3 regions of the Mesorhizobium sp. C395A genome follow, and region 1 is predicted to be linked to each of the others. Evidence: predicted binding sites of a transcription regulator. Region 1 holds the regulator's gene; each other region holds the start of a gene.
The links. Region 1 encodes PhoB, which activates phosphate uptake and scavenging genes when phosphate is short. Its sites were predicted from a motif close to TGTCATNNANCTGTCAT; they were not measured.

Region 2: the regulator PhoB is predicted to act here: its motif matches at 3,662-3,678, upstream of olsB (l-ornithine N(alpha)-acyltransferase).
Region 3: the regulator PhoB is predicted to act here: its motif matches at 2,504-2,520, upstream of ugpB (sn-glycerol-3-phosphate ABC transporter substrate-binding protein UgpB).

The regions. Positions count from the first base shown of each region.
Region 1 covers NZ_CP100473.1:4,097,972-4,103,400, reverse strand. Annotated here, with positions in the region: gene pstA (phosphate ABC transporter permease PstA) at 1-217, shown strand, start outside; gene pstB (phosphate ABC transporter ATP-binding protein PstB) at 235-1,059, shown strand; gene phoU (phosphate signaling complex protein PhoU) at 1,101-1,805, shown strand; gene phoB (phosphate regulon transcriptional regulator PhoB) at 1,822-2,511, shown strand; gene NLY37_RS20025 (ROK family protein) at 2,542-3,777, opposite strand; gene xylF (D-xylose ABC transporter substrate-binding protein) at 4,044-5,084, shown strand; gene NLY37_RS20015 (sugar ABC transporter permease) at 5,229-5,429, shown strand, end outside.
Region 2 covers NZ_CP100473.1:3,772,292-3,777,720, forward strand. Annotated here, with positions in the region: gene acuI (acrylyl-CoA reductase (NADPH)) at 86-1,075, shown strand; gene NLY37_RS18485 (response regulator) at 1,177-3,465, shown strand; gene olsB (l-ornithine N(alpha)-acyltransferase) at 3,742-4,617, shown strand; gene NLY37_RS18495 (trimeric intracellular cation channel family protein) at 4,725-5,357, opposite strand.
Region 3 covers NZ_CP100473.1:3,980,112-3,985,540, reverse strand. Annotated here, with positions in the region: gene NLY37_RS19440 (bifunctional diguanylate cyclase/phosphodiesterase) at 1-2,103, opposite strand, end outside; gene NLY37_RS19435 (hypothetical protein) at 2,251-2,397, opposite strand; gene ugpB (sn-glycerol-3-phosphate ABC transporter substrate-binding protein UgpB) at 2,583-3,893, shown strand; gene ugpA (sn-glycerol-3-phosphate ABC transporter permease UgpA) at 3,965-4,849, shown strand; gene ugpE (sn-glycerol-3-phosphate ABC transporter permease UgpE) at 4,859-5,429, shown strand, end outside.

The sequences.
Region 1 (5,429 bases):
GCTCTTGATCGGCATGGTCGCTTTCGTCGCCGATTATCCGACGACGCCTTTCGATCCGGCGACCGCGCTGCCGGTTCAGATCTATATGTGGGCAAACGAGGCTGAGCGCGCTTTTGTCGAGCGCATGTCCGGCGCCATCATCATCCTGCTCGTCTTCCTCATGGCCATGAACATCACCGCGATCGTGCTCCGGCGCCGCTTCGAGCGGCGCTGGTAGAAAAAAGGCAATTTGGTATGAACATCATGACCGAACAGTCCCTTGAGAATGCAGTGGGCGACAAAATGAACGCCAAGTCGAACGAAGTCATCAAGATGCGCGGCGACAAGGTCGGCGTCTTCTACGGCGAGAAGCAGGCGTTGTTCGACGTCAATCTCGACGTGCGTCAGAACCAGGTGACGGCGCTGATCGGCCCGTCCGGCTGCGGCAAGTCGACCTTCCTGCGCTGCCTCAACCGCATGAACGACACCATCGATTTGGCGCGGGTGACCGGCAAGATCACGCTCGATGAAGACGACATCTACGACAAGAACATCGATGTCGTCGAACTGCGCGCCCGCGTCGGCATGGTGTTCCAGAAACCCAACCCGTTCCCGAAGTCGATCTACGAGAACGTCGCCTACGGCCCGCGCATCCATGGGCTGGCCAAGCGCAAGTCCGACATGGACCAGATCGTCGAGCAGAGCCTGAAGAAGGCGGCGATCTGGAACGAGGTCAAGGACCGCCTGCAGGAGCCCGGCACCGGCCTGTCCGGCGGCCAGCAGCAGCGCCTGTGCATCGCGCGCGCCATCGCCGTGTCGCCGGAGGTGATCCTGATGGACGAGCCCTGCTCGGCGCTCGATCCGATCGCCACCGCCCGTGTCGAGGAGCTGATCGACGAACTGCGCCAGAACTACACGATCGTCATCGTCACCCACTCGATGCAGCAGGCGGCGCGCGTGTCGCAGCGCACGGCGATGTTCCATCTCGGCTATCTCGTCGAGGAGGGCGCCACCGACAAGATGTTCACCAACCCCGACGACAAGCGCACCCAGGACTACATTACCGGCCGCTTCGGCTGAGCCGTCCGGCGGGTGAATTTTCAGGCACGAGGACCAAGATCATGGGTGAACATACCGTCGCCTCCTTCGATGAAGAGCTCGGGCAGATCAGCAAGCTGATCCGCGACATGGGCGATCTGGCAGGCTCGATGGTCAGCGGCTCGACCAGGGCGCTGCTCAATTCGGACAATGCGCTGGCACAGCGTGTCGTTTCCGACGACGCCATCATGGATGCGCGCCAGCGCGAACTGGACGACCGCGCCATCACGCTGATCGCCAAGCGCCAGCCGATGGCCAACGATCTGCGCGCCGTGGTCGGCTCGATCCGCATGGCCGGCGACCTCGAGCGCATCGGCGATCTCGCCAAGAACATCGCCAAACGCGTCGGCACCGTGGGCTTGAGCGTCACGCCGCGCGACCTCTCGCACTCCATCGATGCCATGGCGCAGCTGGTGCTGATCCAGGTGCAAGGCGTCGTCGAGGAATATGCCGCCACCGATGCGGCAGCTCTTGCAAAACTCAGGAATGACGACGAGCGCATCGACGTCAAATACACGTCCGTGTTTCGTGAGCTCTTGACCTACATGATGGAAGACCCTCGCAACATCACCGCCTGCACGCATCTCTTGTTCTGCGCCAAGAATCTTGAGCGCATCGGCGATCATGTCACCAACATCGCCGAAAATGCGTATTATGTGCTGACCGGCCAGCAATTGCCCGCCAATCGTCCGAAGCAGGACGAGACGGCGATGGCCACGCCGGCCTGATGAGGGTGAACTGCCTATGATCGCGCCACGCATCATGGTCGTGGAGGACGAGGAGCCGCTAGGCGTGCTCCTCCGCTACAACCTCGAATCCGAAGGCTATCACGTCGAGGTGGTGACACGCGGCGACGAGGCCGAGATCCGCCTGCAGGAAAACGTGCCCGATCTCCTGGTGCTCGACTGGATGGTGCCCGCTGTTTCCGGCATCGAGCTCTGCCGGCGGCTTAGAGTGCGGCCCGAAACCGAGCGGCTGCCGATCATCATGCTGACCGCGCGCGGTGAGGAAAGCGATCGCGTGCGCGGCCTGTCCACCGGTGCCGACGACTATCTGGTCAAGCCATTCTCGACGCCGGAGTTCATGGCGCGCGTGAAGGCGCTGCTGCGCCGCTCCAAGCCGGAAGTGCTGTCCAGCGTGCTCAAGGTCGGCGACATCGTGCTCGACCGCGAGTCGCACCGTGTCTACCGCAAGAAGAGCGAGATCAGGCTCGGACCGACCGAGTTCCGGCTGCTCGAATTCATGATGCGCCATCCCGGCCGCGTGTTCTCGCGCAGCCAGCTGCTCGACAATGTCTGGGGCGAGACGATCTACATCGACGAGCGAACCGTCGACGTCCATGTCGGGCGCTTACGCAAAGCGGTCAACAACGGCCGCATGCCGGATGTCATCCGTACCATTCGCGGCGCCGGCTACGCGATCAGGGAAGACTAGGATGCTGCGCGTCGCGCCGTTGCCGGCCATTCAGGCGACATGCTTGCCGGATTTGGCCTGAATGCCCGGCGCGAAAATCTCCTGATCGACGAAGCCGAGCGCGCGCATGGCACAGCCTTCGCGGATCAGCGGCAGCTCGTTGGGCTCGGTGTCGAAGGAGATCGACTTCGAGTGCTGGCCGCCGGCGGTCTGGGCGATCGCTTCGCGCAATGCCGGCTCGATCAGGTCGAAGGCGGCGGCGCTGACGCCAACCATGGCGACAGGCGCCGGGTCGATCAGCGCAAACAGGCTGCCGAGGCCGAAGCCGAGCGCCTCACCGGCCTTGCGATAGGCTTCGCGCTCCGGGCCATCGGTTTCGCGGGCGCGCGCGGCGAGTGCGCGCATATCAGCGTCGCCGATATCGACCGGCTCGGCATCTTCGCTCATCATTTTGGCGCTGCGCCAGATGGCGTAGTTTCCGGCATAGGCCTCGACGCAGCCGCGCCGCCCGCAGCGGCAGAGCGCGCCGCCCGGACGGTGGATCATGTGGCCGAACTCGCCGCCCGAGGAATGGGTGCCGGTGAACAGTTCGCCTTTCAGCACCAGCCCCATGCCGATGCCGTGCGACAAGAGGATCGCGATGAAATTGTCGCGGTAGCGCTCGGGCTGGCGCCATTGCAGGGCCACCGCCATCATATTGCAGTCGTTCTCCATGGTGGCAGGAATGCCGAATTCCGCTTCCAACATGTCGGCGAAGGCAATGTCGGTCAGTGGCGTGATTGGCGACCACAGCATGGCCCGCGCCTGCGAATCGGTGATGCCCTGGATGCCCATGGCAATGCGGGCGATGCTCTGGACATCGAGGTCCGGGTCCGCGAGACGCCGCCCGACGATTGCTACGCATTCGCCGATCAGCTCGTCGCGCGGCATGGTCAGCGTGTCGAGCCGGCGCTGTTCTTCCGCGACCACCTGGCCGGCATAGTCGATGACGGTGACGGAGAGGAAGTTCAGCGACAGCACCACGGTCATGACCGCCGCCGCTTCCGGGTTGAGGCCAAGGCCGACCTGCGGCCGGCCGCGTTTCAGCGAGCCGGTCTCGCCAGGCTTGCCTTCAATCAGGATGCCTTCTTGAATTAGATCAGACGAGATTGCCGATATCGTCGAATGGCTGAGGCCGGTGGTCGCCGCAATCTCGGTCCGCGACGGCTGGCCGCCCCGGCGCACGGCCGAAATCACCATCGCACGGTTGCGACGGCGCAGATCGTCGTGGCGGATCCCAACCGACATTTGTTTTCCTCCCGGCCTCCTCGCGCCTCATGATAGTGAAGGCGTTCGACGGCACCAGCCAAATATTGGCAGACGCCGGCAGCCCTGTCATTGTTTATTGCGGAGCTCGAAAAAATTCGGCAACGCCATCAGAATCCATCATAATCGATGTTGACAGTGCCTTATCATTGAACCAGTATTTTTTCGAGGCTCGAAAAAATGGAGCCTCTTTGTGCAGGCCTTCGGGCCGGTTTTGTCGCGCCGTGGGCGGCGCAGGGAGGGTTATAATGAACAGATTTGCAGCCGCCATGCTGGCGGGTGTCGCCATGTCGCTGGCGCTGATGTCGGTCGCGCAGGCGAAGGACAAGGTCATCGGCGTGTCGTGGTCGAACTTCCAGGAAGAGCGCTGGAAGACCGACGAGGCGGCGATGAAAACGGCGATCGAAGCCGCCGGCGACAAGTACATTTCGGCCGACGCGCAGTCCAATCCCGGCAAGCAGCTGACCGACGTCGAAAGCCTGATCTCGCAGGGCGCCAACTCGCTGATCATCTTGGCGCAGGACGCCTCGGCCATCGGCCCGGCGGTGCAGAAGGCGCTGGACGAAGGCATTCCGGTCGTCGGCTATGATCGCCTGATCGAGAACAAGGACGTCTTCTACCTGACCTTCGACAACAAGGAAGTCGGCCGCATGCAGGCCCGCGAAGTGTTCAAGGCGAAGCCCGAAGGCAACTATGTCTTCATCAAGGGCTCTGGCTCGGATCCGAATGCCGATTTCCTGTTCTCGGGCTCGATGGAAGTGCTCAAGGAAGCCATCGACTCGGGCAAGATCAAGAATGTCGGCGAGGCCTATACCGATGGCTGGCTGCCGGCCAACGCCCAGAAGAACATGGAACAGTTCTTGACCGCCAACGACAACAAGGTCGATGCCGTGGTTGCGGCGAATGACGGCACCGCCGGCGGCGTTGTCGCCGCGCTGACGGCGCAGGGCCTCGCCGGAACGGTTCCGGTCTCGGGCCAGGACGGCGACCATGCCGCTCTGAACCGCATCGCGCTCGGCACGCAGACGGTGTCGGTGTGGAAGGACGCGCGCGAACTCGGCAAGAACGCCGCCGAGATCGCCTCGCAGCTTGCCGATGGCAAGAAGACGGGCGACATTGCCGGCGCCAAGGACTTTACCACGCCTGGCGGCAACACCGTCAAGTCGCTGTTCCTGACCCCCGTCGCGATCACCAAGGACAACCTCAACGTCGTCATCGACGCCGGCTGGATCAAGAAGGACGAAGTCTGCACGGGCGTCGCCGCCGGCAGCGTCGCGGCTTGCGACTGATCTCGACGACTTGAAGAAATGAGGCGCCGCGGCTGTCAAGCCGCGGCGTTTTCTCTACGAGAATTGTGTGTTTCCGCCATGGGCGGCAAACTTCTAGGCTGTGGTCCGGCATCCGCGCCAGACGGCAAGCCGCTGGAGGACATCATGACCGACACGACCTCAAATCCGCAGGCCGATACGGCACGAGCGTCTGAACTCGGCGCGGTCGCCCGGTTCCTGAAGGCGACCGAGCTCGACACGCGCATGCTCGGCATGGTCGGCGCGCTGCTGGTCATCTGGGTCGGCATACATATCCTGTCGGGCGGGCTTTTCCTGACGCCGCGCAATCTTTGGAACCTGTCGGTG
Region 2 (5,429 bases), 330 kb from region 1:
ATTGACCTCGCCGGACGGTCGCCGCACAGTTCGGCCAGAGCCAGCCAATGCCGACCGCCAGCCTTTGCGAAGCCGAGGAGAAGAGATGCCTGAAACCTTCAAAGCCATCCTCGTTTCGCGCGACGCCGAAAAGAAACAGTCGGTGGAGGTCGTCGATTTCGGCGAAGCCGATCTGATGGAAGGCGACGTCACCGTCGCGGTCGAGGCGACGACGGTCAACTACAAGGACGGGCTGGCCATCACTGGGAAAGCGCCAGTGATCCGCCGCTGGCCGCTGGTGCCGGGCATCGATTTCGCCGGAACCGTCCTCTCCTCATCGCATGCCGACTGGCGCAAGGGCGACAAGGTCATCCTCAATGGCTGGGGCGTCGGCGAGACGCATTTCGGCGCCTATGCCGGGCGCGCCCGCGTCAACGGCGACTGGCTGGTGCCGTTGCCCGACGGCATCAGCGCGCACGATGCGATGGCGGTCGGCACCGCCGGCTATACGGCCATGCTCAGCGTCATGGCGCTGGAGCGGCACGGCATCCTGCCGGATCGCGGCCCGGTGGTGGTGACGGGTGCAGCCGGCGGCGTTGGGTCGGTCGCGGTCTCGATCCTGTCCAGCCTTGGCTATCACGTCATCGCCTCGACCGGCCGCAACGCCGAAAGCTCCTATCTGATCGACCTCGGTGCCGCCGAAGTGATTTCGCGCGAGGAACTCTCCCAGCCGGCCAAGCCGCTGGCCAAGGAGCGCTGGGCCGGCGGCATCGATGCCGTCGGCAGCCACACGCTGGCCAATGTGCTGTCGATGACCGCCTATGGCGGCGCGGTCGCCGCCTGCGGCCTGGCGGGTGGCATGGATCTGCCGTCGAGCGTCGCCCCGTTCATCCTGCGCGGCGTCTCGCTGCTCGGCATCGATTCGGTGATGGCGCCCAAGGCCGTGCGCCTCGAAGCCTGGCGCCGCATCGGCAGCGATCTCGATCTGCAAAAGCTCGCCGGCCTGTCGACGACCATCGGCTTCGACGACATCATCGCCGCCGCCCACGACATCGTCGAGGGCAAGATCAGGGGGCGCATGGTCGTGGATATGTGAGGCCCCGAAGCCGCCAGAACGGGCGGCAAAAATGCATGACCGCTAAAATTCGAACGATCCGCCGCGCTTTTCCATAATCTCTATCTGGCAAGGATTTCCGCATGATCGCGGAGTCCGCCAGGAAAGAGAAGAGCCGCGCCGAAAGCATCGACGGGCCGAACCCGGCGACGCCCAAGCGGCAGCATGTTGCTGCGCCGCCGCTGGCGCCGGATTTTCCGCGCGCCACGCACGAGGGCCTGCTGTTCCTGACGGTCGTCGCCAGCGTCGTGCTGGCGGGCCTGTCTCACCTCACCGGCGCGCCGATCTTCATCACGTTCGGTCTGCTGGCGACCGGCCTTGCCGGCGTCGCCATGCACCTGCGCAACCGCCGCACCGTCCACCGCGCGACGGCCTTGCTCGACGAAACCGCCGCCCGCAGCCGCGCCGAGATCGAGACGCTGGCCGACCGCATGTGGGAGATGCAGGAGAGCGAGGAGCGTTTTCGCGGGCTGATCGATGCGCTCGGCGATCTCGTCGTCCACCGCGACCGCGACGGCCACATCGTCTATGCGAACATGGTTTTCGCCGGCCTCGTCGGAACCGATCAGCGCGACCTTGCCGGCAGGACTCTGGCCGACCTCGGCATCGATGTCGGTATCGTTCCCGACGCCGCCTTTTCCGATCATGAATGCCTGAGTTCCACCGACGTCTCCATACGTACCCCGAACGGTCCGCGCTGGTTCTCGTGGATCGAACTGTCGGTGCGCGACAAGGATAGCGGCGCCGTCTCGCACCGGGCGATTGCCCGTGACATCACCGCCCGCAAGCGCGCCGAATCCTCGTTGATCACCGCGCGTGAGCGCGCCGAATATGCCAGCCAGGCCAAGTCGCGCTTCCTCGCCACCGTCAGCCATGAGATCCGCACGCCGATGAACGGCATCATGGGCATGGCCAAGCTTCTGGCTGACACCAATCTGTCGCCCGAGCAGCGCACCTATGTCGGCGCTGTCTCGACCTCGGCCAGCGCCCTTTTGGCGCTCATCGAGGATTTGCTCGACTATTCCAAGATCGAGGCCGGCCGTTTCGACCCGGAGCCGCAGCCGACATCGCTGCGCGAAATCGCCGACAACATCATCGAACTGATGGCGGCGAAAGCCTTCGCCAAGAACATCGGCCTCGGCTGTCATGTCGAGCCCGACGTGCCACAGATGATCATGGCCGATCCGGGAAGAGTCAGGCAGGTGCTGCTCAACCTGATCGGCAATGCGATCAAGTTCACCGACACCGGCGGCGTGCTGGTTTCGGTTGCACGGGCCCGCACCGAGACCAGCGACCGCATCTGCTTCACCGTCGCCGACACCGGCCCTGGCCTGCGCGAAGAGGATATGGAGCGCATCTTCGAGGAGTTCGAACAGTCCGACGGCACCTCGACCCGCACCCATGGGGGCGCCGGCCTCGGTCTGGCCATATCGAGGCGCCTGGTCGCCGCCATGGGCGGTGCCATTTCGGTGTCGAGCCGGCTTGGCGAGGGATCGGAATTCGTCTTCGAGATCCCGGCCGCAGGAGCAACCGAAGCACCGCAGAACCGGCAGAACATCCTGGCCGGCCGGCGCGCCGTGATCGTGTCGAAGAACGCCGTCGAGGCGGACGCCATCGCCCGCACCATCCGCGCCCATGGCGGCGCCGTCGACGTCGCCGCAACCGCTTCCCAGGCGACGCCCTTCGCCGAACATTGCGATGTGCTGTTGATCGACGCGGCCCTGGAGGACGGCGACGGCAGACTGCTCAAGCGCCTGCGCCAGAGTGGCTTTGCCGATTGCGAGGCGATCACGCTGATCGCGCCGACCGACCGCGGCATGCTTGGCGAATTCCGCACCAGCGGCTACGCCACCTTCTTGGCGAGGCCGGTGCGCGGCGAAACCCTGCTGCGCGTGCTGCTGACCAGTCATGCCCCTGCCTTGCCGCCGCCCAAGCCGGAAAAGACCGGCGCGTCCTCGCTTCGTGCCCATGGCGGGCGCCAGCAAGGTTTGTCGGTGCTGATCGCCGAAGACAACGACATCAACGCCATGCTTGCCCGCGCCACGCTTTTGAAGGCGGGACATCGCGTGAAAGTGGTCGGCAATGGCAAGGCCGCGGTCGAGGCGGTGACCGAAGCCGGGCTGAAAAATCGCTTCGATGTGGTGCTGATGGATTTGCACATGCCGGTTATGGACGGGCTGGACGCGATCGCCGCCATCCGCCGCCACGAGGAGGAAATGGCTGTGCCGCCGGTTCCGATCATGGTGCTTTCGGCCGACAGCCAGGAAAAGACCCGCCACACCGTGCTCGCCCATGGCGCCAGCGGCTTTGTCACCAAGCCGCTCGATCCCGACGCGCTGGTCCATGCCGTCGAGGGCCAGGTGGCCGCCTGAATTCATGTCGCTCAAAAGTGGCCCCGGTTTTGAGAAGACGACATGCACAAAACAAAGACTTGAAGCGCGTCGCGTGAATCGTCCCAGCGCGACGCGCTTCAAGGCGACGCTGGCGCAATCCTCGCGTCACGTAGGTAGCCGAATGAGGGTTTTCGCCAGCCGACGAAGTATTGCCCGTCGCGCCGTATCACGGTACTGTCACAATCCTGTTGCACCTACACCGTATCCCCGTGCCAAGAGGGATGGCTCGAAGGAGAATCACTCGTGCATACAGTTATGCCGGAATGTGACACTCGGCCCAGCGCAGGCGGCGCTTTGCTCGCCGCGCGGAACGCCGATGCCGTCGCAACAGGCGCACCGCTGGGCCGTATCGGCAATCTCGAAGTGCGGCTTGCCCGCAATGAGGCCGAAATCGCCGCCGCCCAGGAAGTGCGCTACCGGGTGTTTTATGACGAGCTTGGCGCCAGGAAGGACCTGTTCCAAGCGCAGGACCGGCGCGACGCCGACCGCTTCGACCCGCTGTGCGACCATCTCCTCGTGCTGGACACTTCGATCTCCGGCCCCGAGCATCGCCGCATCGTCGGCACTTACCGCCTGCTGCGGCAAGAGATTGCCGCGACCGCCGGCGGCTTCTATTCCGAAGGCGAGTTCGAACTGACCAAGCTGATCGCCCGCCATCCTGGCCAGCGCTTCCTTGAGCTCGGCCGCTCCTGCGTGCTGCCGGAATACCGCTCGAAGCGCACCATCGAGGCGCTGTGGCAAGGCATCTGGGCCTACATCAACCACTATGAGATCGGCGTGATGACCGGTTGTGCCTCGTTCCCTGGCACGGTGCCGGCTGCGCATGCCGAGGCGCTCACCTACCTTGCCCATCACTGCCGGACCAACTCCGCCTGGGATGTGCGGGCGGTCTCCGGGCGCTATTGCTCGATGGACCTGATGCCGATCGAGGCGGTCAACGCCAAGGCGGCGATTGCGGCCATGCCGCCGTTGGTCAAGGGCTATCTGCGCGTCGGCGCCCGCATCGGCGACGGCTGCGTCATCGACCGTGAGTTCTCCACCGTCGATGTGTTCGTGGTGATGCCGGTCAAGGAAATCGGCGCCCGCTACGTCAACTATTATGGCGGGGAAGCGCAGCGCTTTGCGGCGTGAGGCAGTAGGCAGTAGGCAGTAGGCAGTAGTGAAGGCTGCCGCGAATTGCTGACTACCGACTATTCCCTATTCCCTATTCCCTATTCCCTATTCCCTATTCCCTCTCCCTACGGAATATCCTCCGGTCGCCGTCCCGGGCGGCTCTTGTAGGACGGAAAGGTCCAGCCGAATTTCAGCGCGCCGCCGCGCACCAGGAAAGCCGCGACGAAGCCGGCGATATCCGAGGCGAGCGGCGGCAGGCCGGCAAGATCGCCAAGTGTGTAGAGGCCGGCGCCCGCGAGTGCGGCGGTGACGTAGATTTCGGGCCTGAGCAGCACCGATGGCTCGCCGGCCAGCAGATCGCGCAGGATGCCGCCAAATGTGGCGGTCAACACGCCCATAACAACGGAGACGACCGGCGAGCCGGTGATGGCCAGCCCCTTGGCCGCGCCCATTACGGAAAAGGCCGCCAATCCGATGGCGTCGAGCCAGAGCAGCCATTTCCAGCGGGATTCGACGCGGTGGGCGATGAAGAAGACCAGCACCGCAACCGCCGCGCAAACCAGCACATAGCCGGAGTTGGCGACCCAAAAGACGGGCAGGTTGAGGATGACGTCGCGAAGCGTGCCGCCGCCAATGCCGGTGACGCTGGCCAGAAACAGGAAGCCGATAATGTCGAGCTGCTTGCGCGAAGCCGCCAACGCCCCGGTCGCGGCAAAGACGGCGACGCCGGCATAGTCGAGGAGGTCGATGGGTGTCAGGGACATGAGGTAGTAGGGATTGGGAATTAGGGAAAGTATGAATAACACGAAGCCGCGCGATTGATACGCCTG
Region 3 (5,429 bases), 120 kb from region 1:
GAGATTGGACAGCGAGGAGTAGCCGGTGCCGAAATCGTCCATCGCCACACGCACGCCAAGCGCCTTCACCTGGCGCAAGGTCGCCAGCGCGCGCGGCATGTCCTTGACCAGCGCCGTTTCGGTGATCTCGAGTTCGAGCCTGCCGGGCGTCAGGCCGGAGCCGAGCAGGACTTCATGCACCTTGCGGCTGAAATTCGGATTGTGGAGCTGCACCGCCGAGACATTGACCGCGACGGTGAGAGGGTTCTTCCAGCGCGCTGCCTCGGCGCAGGCCGTCGCCAGCACCCATTCGCCGATCTGGATGATGACGCCGCTGTCTTCGGCCACCGGGATGAAGGTCGCCGGCGACACGTCGCCGCGCTGCGGATGGCGCCAGCGGATCAGCGCTTCGAACCCGACCATCCGCCCGCTGCTGATCTCCTTTTGTGGCTGGTAGACGAGGCGAAACTCATCGCGCGCCATGGCCTGGCGCAGTTCGTGCTCCATCACGCGCCGGTCTCGCGCCTCGGCGCCCATCGAGGCCTCGAAGTAACGGTAAGTGTCCTTGCCCTCGGCCTTGGCGCGGTAGAGCGCGGTGTCGGCGTGGCTGACCAGGAGTGTCGGCTCATCGGCGTCGAGCGGATAAAGTGCAATGCCGATGCTGGCCGACACCAGCCCGCCACCGACCGACAGCCGGTTTTCCTCGCGCATGGCCGCCAGCACCGCCTCGGCGATGCGGCCGGCCGCCTGCGGATCGGGAAGGTTCGGAGCGATGATGGCGAACTCGTCGCCGCCGAGACGCGCCAGCATCTGTCCGTGGCGGAGCACGGCGGAGGCGCATAGCGCCACCTTCTGCAGCATGGCATCGCCGGCGCCATGCCCGAACAGGTCGTTCACTTCCTTGAAGCGGTCGAGGTCGAGCAGCAGCAGCGCAAGATGCCCACCCTTGCCGCCGCGGTCCATTGCGGCAATTTCGGCCTCGAGCCGGCCGGAGAAACTGCGGCGGTTGGGGAGCCCGGTCAGCGGGTCGAAATGGGCGAGGCGCAGGATCTCCTGCTCGGCCTTCCGGCGTTCGCGGATGTCGCGCACGGCGACAACGCTGTGCCGCTTGCCGCAATAGTCGATGCTTCTGGCGATAAGTTCGACGGGGATGGTGGCGCCGTCATGGGCTCTGAGTTCGGCTTCCTGTGCCTGTCCGCTGCAGTCGGACATGCCGGCCGCGGTGCGTTCGCCGAAGAGATCGCCAAGCAGCATCGCGTTCAGCACTTCCGGCGCAATGCCGGTGAGTGCCGCGATGCTGTCATTGGCGCTGACGATGCGGGCGCCATCGCAGACGATCAGCCCCTCGACGGCGGCGTTGGCGAGGCCGTGCATGCGCTCGGCCTCGAGCTTGTGACGCCGGAAGCGAAGGTCGATCCACAATGCTGCGGCTGAAAGCACCAGGATAGCCAGGCTGACTGCAGCGGCGGCGAAGGCCTGCGACACCGGTTCGACCGTGAACTGCGATATCTCGATGGAGGAGTCCGGGAAGATCGACACCGCGCCCATGGCGATGAAGTGCAGGCTGCAGATCGCCAGCGTCAACAGGATGGCGGCGGCGATTGTGGCCTGCATGGACGGCCGTCGCAACACCACCAGCAGCGCCAGCGCGGCGAGGGTGACGCCTGTCAGCACCGAGACGCCGACCAGCAGCGGGTTCCAGACGATGCGCCCTTCGACCTCGAAGGCGGCCATGCCGATATAGTGCATGGCGGCGATACCAGCGCCGAGGACCGCGCCGCCGACCAGAGGGTAGTCGATGCCCCGGCGCAAGGTGGCGATCCACATGCCCGCAGCGGTCAGGGCGACGGAACCGGCGAGCGAAAGCGCCGACATTTCCGTATTGTAGGCGTTGGGGATTCCGGGAGAAAAGGCAAGCATTGCGATGAAGTGCGTCGCCCAGATACCGAAGCCGGTGGAAGTGGCTGCTATCATCAGCCAGGTATAGCGGTTGCGCTCGCTCGAGCGGTCGACATGGCGAAGCAGGTTGACCGCCGAGAAGGAAGAAATACCGCAAATGAGCGCTGCCAGTGCGACCAGTCTCAGATCGTGCTCATGCACGATACAATTATAGACCGTCAGCATCTCGCCCCACCTGCTCTCCCACAGCAATCAAGCCGTCCACTTGATTAGTATGCCACGCTTGACGAAGAATCGGTTATGCGAACTACAACTACAGCGGGTTTTTCGGGTTGTACGTTGCGGCGATCCTGTCTCATTCCAGACGCACGGTTACAGCAGCGCCTGGCGCGATGCCGCTCGGCCGATCTCGATCTGGCCGAGCGCCGGTTTGGCGGCCGCACGGTGCAGGTGCGTGGCGCTGTCACGCGGGCCCTTCACGCATCGCTGGGCGGTCGGCGATCCTTGCAGGCCCACCATGCCCCATTCTATCGCTGAGCCGGCTTGGCATTTCTCTCGGTCCTCGTTGCAAGGCGAGGGGGCGCGAAGTTAGCCGGGTATGAAATTCACGAAACAGCAACAAATCCGTTGTCCGATTGTCATCAGAGACACATATTGCGTTCGCGGGAGCGCCCCTTTCGCCAATGACAAACGGGAGATGAAACATGAAGTTGTTCGGCTTTGCGGCCGGTGTTGCCGCCACCTTGACCCTGCTTTCCACCACCTCCGCCTTCGCCGCCACCCAGATCAGTTGGTGGCATGCAATGACCGGCGCCAATGCCGAGGTGGTCGACAAGATCGCCAAGGATTTCAATGCCAGCCAGAGCGACTATGAAATTCTCCCTGTTTTCAAGGGCACCTATCCCGAAACGCTGAATGCCGGCATCGCTGCCTTTCGTGCGGGGCAAGCGCCCGACATCATCCAGGTGTTCGACGTGGGTACCGGCGTCATGATGGCCGCCGAAGGTGCGATCAAGCCGGTGGCCGATGTGCTGACCAGCGCCGGCGTGACCTTCGACAAGAGCCAGTATTTGCCCGGCATCGTCGGCTACTATTCGAAGCCGGACGGGACCATGCTGTCCTTCCCCTATAATTCCTCGTCGCCCATCCTCTACTATAACAAGGATATCTTCCAGAAGGCCGGGCTTGATGTGAACAATCCGCCAAAGACCTGGAACGAGGTGTGGGAAGCCGCCAAGAAGATCAAAGCGAGCGGCGCCGCTTCCTGCGGCTATACCTCGACGTGGTTGACCTGGATCCACCTTGAGGCCTTCGCTGCCTGGAACGACGTTTCCTATGGCACCAACCAGAACGGACTTGCCGGAACCGACGTCGAGCTCAAGATCAATGCGCCGATCTTCGTCAATCATTTCCAGGCGCTCGCCGACCTGGCCAAGGACGGCACCTTCAAATATGGCGGCCGTACATCCGAAGCCAAGCAGATCTTTCTTGCCGGAGAATGCGGCATCTTCACCGAATCGTCGGGGGGTCTCGGTGACATCGTCAAGTCGGGCATGAACTACGGCATCGGCCAGCTTCCCTATGATAGTGACGCCAAGGGCGCGCCCCAGAACACCACGCCGGGCGGCGCCAGCCTGTGGGTGTTCGGCAACAAATCGGACGAGGAATACAAGGGCGTCGCGGCGTTCTTCTCCTACCTGTCCAAGACCGAAGTGCAGGAGTATCTGCACCAGAAGTCGGGTTATCTGCCGGTGACGCTCGCTGCCTATGAGGCGACCAAGAAGTCCGGCTTCTATGACAAGAATCCGGGCCGTGAGACGCCGATCCTGCAGATGCTGGGCAAGGCGCCGACCGAGAACTCGAAGGGCGTGCGCCTCGTCAACCTGCCGCAGGTGCGCGACATCGAGAACGAGGAGTTCGAGAAGATGCTGGCCGGCCAGCAGACTGCGCAGCAGGCGCTCGACAACGCGGTCGCACGCGGCAACAAGGCGATTCAGGAAGCGATCGGAAACTGAAGCGATTTGTCAGTTGAACCTCGTCCACGCGGACCCGCGTGGACGATTTCCTGCACAGCGAGGGAACCACACTGTCTCCACGCGTCGTCTTTCCCAACAAGACCCTGCCTTATCTGCTGGTGGCGCCGCAACTCGCCATTACGCTGATCTTTTTCTACTGGCCGACGGGGCAGGCGCTCTACCAGTCGATGCTTAGGGAAGACCCGTTCGGGCTGAAGAGCAAGTTCGTCGGGCTCGCCAATTTTCGCAAGGTGCTGGCCGACCCGGCCTACCTCAACTCGATCAAAGTTACGCTGGTGTTCTCTCTGGCGACCGCGATCGTCGCCATGGGTGTGGCCCTGTTGCTTGCCGTCATGGCCGAGAAGGTGGTGCGCGGCAAAGGCCTTTATCGCACGCTGCTGATCTGGCCGTATGCGGTGGCGCCGGCGATTGCCGGCATGTTGTGGCTGTTTCTGTTCAACCCCTCGATCGGTTCGCTGGCCTACGCCTTGAGAGGTCTCGGCATTGCCTGGGATCCCTTGCTCAACGGAAACCAAGCCATGATCCTGCTGGTGTCTGCGGCTGCCTGGAAGCAGATCAGCTACAATTTCCTGTTCTTCGTCGCCGGGCTGCAGGCGGTGCCTAAGACGTTGATAGAGGCGGCGGCCATGGACGGCGCCGGGGAGACGAAGCGCTTCTGGACCATCGTTTTCCCGCTGCTCGCGCCGACGACCTTCTTCCTGCTGGTCGTCAACACGGTCTATGCGCTGTTCGACACTTTCGGTATCGTCCATGCGGTCACCGGCGGCGGGCCGGGCAAGGCCACCGAGACGCTGGTCTACAAGGTCTACAATGACGGTTTCGTCAATTTGATCCTCGGCGATTCGGCCGCGCAGTCGGTCATCCTGATGGTCATCGTCATCTCACTCACGGCCATCCAGTTCCGCTATGTGGAACGCAAAGTCCACTACGGTTGAGCGCGAGCGATGATTGGTCAGTCCCCGCTTCGCGCCCTCATCGCCCACGCCGTGCTCATCCTGGGCATCCTGATCGTCGCTTTCCCGATCTACTACACCTTCGTTGCCTCCACGCAGACGCTGCAGACCATCCTCAAGCCGCCATTGCCTCTTTTGCCCGGCGACCAGGTCTGGAACAATTACAGCGAGGCGCTGTTTGGCGGTGTCGGCCGCATCGGCGGCGTCAGTGTCGGCCGATTGCTGCTCAACACCACGATCATGGCGCTCGGCATTGCGGTGGGGAAGATTTTCATCTCGATCCTTTCCGCCTATGCGATCGTGTTCTTCCGTTTTCCGCTTCGGATGGTCTTCTTCTGGCTGATCTTCATCACCCTGATGCTTCCCGTCGAGGTGCGCATCCTGCCGACCTACAAGGTGATGGTCGATCTCGGCATGATCGACACCTATGCGGGCCTGATCATTCCGCTGATCGCCTCGGCCACCGCCACGCTTCTGTTTCGCCAGTTCTTCATGACCATTCCAGGTGAGTTGGTGGAAGCGGCGCGTGTCGACGGCGCCGGGCCATGGCGCTTTTTTTTCG